2 regions of the Dickeya lacustris genome follow, and region 2 is predicted to be linked to the other one. Evidence: riboswitches for the same ligand, from Rfam matches in the RefSeq annotation. Region 2 holds a riboswitch; the other holds the start of a gene.
What was found. Region 2 has a riboswitch for thiamine pyrophosphate ahead of thiC (phosphomethylpyrimidine synthase ThiC). Riboswitches for the same ligand answer to the same signal wherever they lie in the genome.
Positions count from the first base shown of each region.

Region 1: another riboswitch for thiamine pyrophosphate. It lies ahead of thiB (thiamine ABC transporter substrate binding subunit); the one in region 2 lies ahead of thiC (phosphomethylpyrimidine synthase ThiC).

Region 1 is NZ_CP114280.1:3,198,293-3,201,497, reverse strand. Features, by position in the region: gene sgrR (HTH-type transcriptional regulator SgrR) at 1-955, shown strand, start outside; TPP riboswitch at 1,029-1,139, shown strand; gene thiB (thiamine ABC transporter substrate binding subunit) at 1,213-2,181, shown strand; gene thiP (thiamine/thiamine pyrophosphate ABC transporter permease ThiP) at 2,157-3,205, shown strand, end outside.
Region 2 is NZ_CP114280.1:2,252,469-2,255,673, forward strand. Features, by position in the region: gene hemE (uroporphyrinogen decarboxylase) at 1-499, opposite strand, end outside; gene nudC (NAD(+) diphosphatase) at 552-1,325, opposite strand; TPP riboswitch at 1,585-1,700, shown strand; gene thiC (phosphomethylpyrimidine synthase ThiC) at 1,841-3,205, shown strand, end outside.

The DNA.
Region 1 (3,205 bases), 950 kb from region 2:
AGACCGCTGGCTGCCGTGGCTGTTGGGCAGTGTGGCGGCGATGATCCTGCCCAACGAGTGGCCGACGCTGCCCGATTTTATACGCCAGCCGATTGGCACCGGGCCTTATCGCGTGGTACGCAATACCCCCGACCGGCTCAAAATAGACGCTTTTGATGATTACTTCGGCTACCGGGCGCTGATTGACGAGGTGAGCATCTGGGTGCTGCCCGATGCGCCGGTGATCCCCGCCTGCACCGTCACGCTGCAAGGCGATGATACGCTTGATAACGAACTGGAAAACCGGCTGGAAGAAGGGTGCTATTTCCTGCTGTTTGACCGCCGCTCCCCGGCCATGACCGACCCGGACGTGCGCCACTGGTTATCTCAGGTACTCAGCCCGGTGGCGATGTTAAACCTGGCGCCAGACCCCTACCAGAGCGATTGGTCGCCCGCCTATGGCTTGCTGCCGCGCTGGCATCACAGCCCGCCACGCAGGGTGCGCGATAAACCGCCCGGCCTGACCGAGCTTACCCTCAGTTGTTATCGCGACCACCCGGAATACACGGTGATAAGCGGAATCATGCAGCAGTTGCTGGCGGTACACGGCGTAAAACTGACGCTGCGCACACTGGAGTTCGACGCGTGGTGCCAAGGCGAAGACGCAGGCGATCTCTGGCTTGGCAGCGCCAATTTTTATCTGCCGCTGGAATTTTCTGTCTTCGCCATGCTGTGCGAGCTACCGCTGTTGCGCCACTGCCTGGCGGACGGCGAGCTGGATGCGCTCACCCGCCAGTGGCGTCAGGGCGGGCTGGATCTGGCGCAGTGGTGCCAATCGCTGGTGTGTGAGGCGGCCATTCACCCGCTCTTCCACCACTGGTTGCGCCTGCAAGGGCAGGCCAACATGCGCGGCCTGCGCATGAACACACTAGGCTGGTTTGATTTTAAATCCGCCTGGTTTGCACCGAGCGACTAGCGCAGCGAGGCAGGAATATCGCCCGCCGCGCGAATCATACTTTTCCTGCCGTCATGAAGCCTCTACAATAGCGCCGTTCTCAACGGGGTGCGCCTGGGCATAATTATGCCGCAGGCCGCTGAGAAAATACCCGTCGAACCTGATCCGGTTAATACCGGCGAAGGGATTTGAGACTGCATACTTTGCCTGCTCAAAGACCTTTGCCGCCTTCAACATTATTGGAGCGCAAAGTGCTTAAACATTCTCTTACTGCATTCATGTCTTGCCTGCTGGTGCTCAGTGCCCCGGCATTCGCCAAATCGACTCTCACGGTCTACACCTACGACTCCTTCTCTTCCGAATGGGGCCCGGGCCCATCCATCAAAGCGGCGTTTGAAAAAACCTGTGACTGCGAACTGAAATTCGTGGCGCTGGAAGATGGCGTAGCGCTGCTCAACCGTCTGCGCATGGAAGGTAAAAATACCCCGGCTGACGTGGTGCTGGGGCTCGATAACAATCTGGTGCAGGCGGCAGAACAAACCGGGCTGTTTGCCAAACACGGTATCGATACAGGCGCGTTGACGGTGCCCGGCGGCTGGCAAAACGCCACGTTCCTGCCCTTTGACTACGGCTACTTTGCCTTTGTCTATAACAAAGACAAACTGAAAAACCCGCCTGCCAGCCTCAAAGAGCTGGTGGAAGGGCCGCAGGCGTGGAAAGTGATTTATGAAGATCCGCGCACCAGCACGCCGGGTCTGGGGCTGCTGCTGTGGATGCAAAAAGTGTATGGCGATAACGCGCCGGACGCCTGGCAGAAACTGGCGGCGAAAACCGTCACCGTCACCAAAGGCTGGAGCGAGGCCTATGGCCTGTTCCTGAAAGGCGAGGCGGATTTGGTGCTCAGTTACACCACATCTCCGGCTTACCATGTGATTGCCGAGAAGAAAGAGAACTATGCGGCGGCGAATTTTAGCGAAGGCCACTACCTGCAAGTGGAAGTCGCCGCGTCGCTGGCGGGTAGCAAAAACCCGCAGCTGGCGACGCAGTTCCTGCAATTTATGGTCAGCCCGACGGTGCAGAACCTGATCCCGACCACCAACTGGATGTATCCGGCTATCCACACCGATCTGCCCGCAGGCTATCAAAACTTATCCGTACCGGCCAACGCACTGACCTTTAGCGCACAGCAGGTCGCAGAACAGCGCGCGGGTTGGGTGCAGGCATGGCAACGCGCCGTCAGCCGTTGATAACGCCCCGGCGTTTTCTTGCCGGAGCACTGTGGCCGGGTGTTTTCGCCGCCGGGCTGCTGTGCGCCACCGCGTTGCTGGCGTTCGGCGCGCTGTGGTACGAGGCGGGCGATGCCCCCTGGCTCGCCTTATGGCAAGACCACTACCTGTGGCACGTTCTGCGTTTTAGCGTCTGGCAGGCGCTGCTGTCTTCGGCGCTCTCGCTGGGGCCGGCCTTGCTGCTTGCCCGGGCGTTATACCGTCGCCGCTTTCCCGGCCACCGCTGGCTATTGCGCCTGTGCGCCATGACGCTGGTGCTGCCGGTGCTGGTGGCGGTCTTCGGCCTGTTGCGGGTGTATGGCCGCGAAGGCTGGCTGGCGCACGCGCTGGCGCTGCTCGGCCTGCCGTATCGCTTTTCGCCATACGGTTTGCCGGGCATTTTGCTGGCCCACGTCTTTTTTAACCTGCCGCTGGCAACACGGCTGTTTTTACAAACGCTGCAAAACATCCCGACGGAACAGCGTCAGTTGGCCGCCCAGCTTGGCCTGCGCAGCTGGCACTTTTTCCGCTGGGTGGAGTGGCCGTGGTTGCGCCGCCAACTGCTGCCCGCCGGTGCGCTGATTTTTATGCTGTGTTTTTCAAGCTTTGCCACCGTGCTGGCGCTCGGCGGCGGCCCACAGGCCACCACCCTTGAACTGGCGATTTATCAGGCCCTGAGCTTTGACTATGACCCGGCGCGCGCAGCGCTGCTGGCACTGCTGCAACTGTGTTGCTGTCTGGCGCTGTTGCTTGCAAGCCAGCGCCTGAGCCACTGGCTTGCGCCGGGCACCAGCCAGCGCCTGCACTGGCGTGACCCGCAAGACAGCCTGTGGAGCCGCCTGTGCGACACGCTTGTCATCACGCTGGCGCTCGCTCTGCTCTTACCGCCGCTGCTGGCGGTGCTGGCGGATGGCATTAACCCGTCGATGCGCAACGTGTTTAGCCAGCCTGCGCTCTGGCAGGCGCTGGGCACCTCAGTCAGTGTGGCACTGGCCGCCGGGATGGT
Region 2 (3,205 bases):
TAACGGTGAACGCTTTACTGCTGCCGCCTTCAACCATATAGGTCGCCAGCGTCCACGGGCTGCCGGAAAAACCGATCAGCGGCACCGCACCGGCCAGATTGCGGCGAATGGTGCGCACCGCATTCATCACGTAACCCAGCTCCTGCTCCGGGTCAGGCACCGGCAGTTTTTCCACATCGGCACGGCATGTCACCGGCGAGGTAAAGCGCGGGCCCTCACCGGCTTCGAAGTAGAGCCCAAGCCCCATCGCATCCGGCACCGTGAGAATGTCGGAAAACAGGATGGCGGCATCAAGCGCATAGCGTCGCAGCGGCTGTAACGTGACTTCACACGCCAATTCCGCATTTTTACACAGCGACATAAAATCGCCCGCCTGCGCTCGGGTCGCCCGATATTCCGGCAGATAACGCCCGGCTTGCCTCATCATCCATACGGGCGTCACATCCACCGGCTGGCGTAATAATGCTCGCAGATAGCGATCATTTTTTAGATCAGTCATGATTTTTTCCTTTATTACGCCTTTCTCAGGCATGATTGCCGCAGGCTCTTGCTCACTGCGCCATGTCGCGGCACAGCACGACGGTGTCTTCAATTAAACGGCGCGCAACCGTACCCGGCGGCGGCAGCTCCGGTAAATCATCGTAGCGAAACCAGCCCGCCGCGCGCAGTTCAGAAGGGTCATGTTTCAGCTCGCCGCCGTCATAGTCCGCCATGAAAGCGGTCATCAGCGAATGGGGAAACGGCCAGGGCTGTGAGCAGACATAGCGCAGGTTCTTGATGCGAATCTGGCTCTCTTCCATCACCTCGCGCATCGCCGCCTGTTCCAGCGTTTCGCCGACTTCAACAAACCCGGCCAGCACGGTATACATATTGCCTTTATGACGCAAATGCTGCGCCAGCAAGATTTTATCGTGATGGCGGATGGCGACAATCACGCAAGGCGCAATCTGTGGGTAGTAGCGCTCTTTACACTGCGGGCACAAGCAGGCCAACTCCTTGGTACTTGCGGTCATCGTATGGCCGCAGTAGCCGCAAAACCGATGTGAGCGATAAAACTCGGCCAGTTGTACCGCGCGCCCGGCTAATTGAAACAGACCGGCATCCTGGCTGAGTAACTGGCGCACCGACCCCATCTCCCGCGCCCGCTCTTGCAGTACCAGCCACACCGGTTCACCCTGCCACTCGCCAACCTGACGCGCCGTACACTGCTGTAACTGCCACTGCGCTGCCGTGCCCTGCGGCAACTCGCCTTGCGGCAGCCATATCTGATGCTGGTGATACACTACCCACCAGCCCTGTTCATCACCTTTCAGCGCTACGTCCATCTTTCTTTATCACTCCCGCTGATGACCCGGTTTCACGTTTGATCCGGTTTCGCTCTCAATGCGTTTTACTCTCAACCCATTTGATTATCAAAACAACCGGGCTGAATTGCCGTGTGCCGCCATTATCCGGCGAGGTGAAAACCTTGGCAATGCGCTCACGCGCGGATATCCCGCCGCCTCACCATTGACGGTGCCGTGTATTGACGGCGCACCGTGACACGGCATAGAGTGTCACTGTTTTTGATGGCCCCATCCGGGGCAAATCTTGTCGGAGTGCCTAGCGCGCCTTGTGGCGAGCAGGCTGAGACCGTTAATTCGGGATCCGCGGAACCTGATCAGGTTAATACCTGCGAAGGGAACAAGAGTAACCACATTGCCTGCCACGGGCTGCCCTTCCAGGCCGCCGCTGTAACCGTAAACGCGCCACGTTGCGGTCGCATGTGGATGAGCATCCGGCTATTACTCCCTGCGAGCTCCAGACAAGCAAATTTTCCTTTAATCAACAGGAACTTGCTATGTCTACAGAACCAACGTCACCTACAGAACCAACTTCGTCTACAGCATCGCGTGTTCTCACAGAACAAACCGCACCCGGTCGCCGAGAACAGCGCGCCGCCGCCCAGCAGTTTATCGCCTCGCTGCGCGGCTCAACCTTTCCTAATTCGCAACGCATTTATCTGACCGGCTCGCGCCCGGACATTCGCGTACCGATGCGGGAGATCCGCTTAAGTCCGACGTTGACAGGCGGCAGCCGTGATAACCCGCACTATGAGCCCAACGAAGCCGTGCCGGTGTATGACACCGCCGGGCCGTATGGCGACCCGGCCATCACCCCCGATGTCCACCGTGGGCTGGCGGCATTGCGCGCCGACTGGATTGCCGAACGCGGCGACACCGAGCCCCTGGCGCACGCCAGCTCCGGTTTCACCCAACAGCGGCTGGCGGATATCGGCCTTGATCATCTGCGTTTTGACCCTCTGACCAAACCGCTGCGCGCCAAAACCGGCCAGTGCGTCACCCAACTGCACTACGCGCGGCGCGGCATTATCACGCCGGAAATGGAATTTATCGCCATCCGTGAAAACATGGGGCGCGAGCGTATTCGCAGCGCCGTGCTGCGCCAGCAGCATCCCGGCCACCACTTTGGCGCTCGCTTGCCAGAGAACATCACGCCAGAGTTCGTGCGCGAGGAAGTGGCCGCCGGGCGCGCGATTATTCCGGCTAACATCAATCACCCGGAATCGGAGCCGATGATTATTGGCCGCAATTTTCTGGTCAAAGTGAACGCCAATATCGGTAACTCTTCGGTCAGTTCCTCGATTGAGGAAGAAGTGGAAAAACTGGTCTGGGCCACGCGCTGGGGCGCAGACACAGTGATGGATCTCTCGACCGGGCGTTATATCCATGAAACCCGCGAATGGATTTTGCGCAACAGCCCGGTGCCGATCGGCACAGTGCCGATTTATCAGGCGCTGGAAAAGGTCAATGGTATTGCGGAAAACCTCACCTGGGAATTGTTCCGCGACACCTTACTCGAGCAGGCCGAACAAGGGGTGGATTACTTCACCATTCACGCCGGTGTACTGCTGCGTTACGTCCCGATGACCGCCAAACGCCTGACCGGTATTGTCTCGCGCGGCGGTTCCATCATGGCGAAATGGTGCCTGTCGCACCATCAGGAGAACTTCCTCTACCAGCATTTCCGCGAAATTTGCGAAATCTGCGCCGCCTATGACGTCGCGCTGTCGCTGGGCGATGGCCTGCGCCCCGGCTCGATTCAGGATGCCAACGACGAGGCGCAGTTTGCCGAGCTGCACACGCTGGGCGAGTTAACCAAAATCGCCTGGGAATACGACGTGCAGGTGATGATAGAAGGCCCC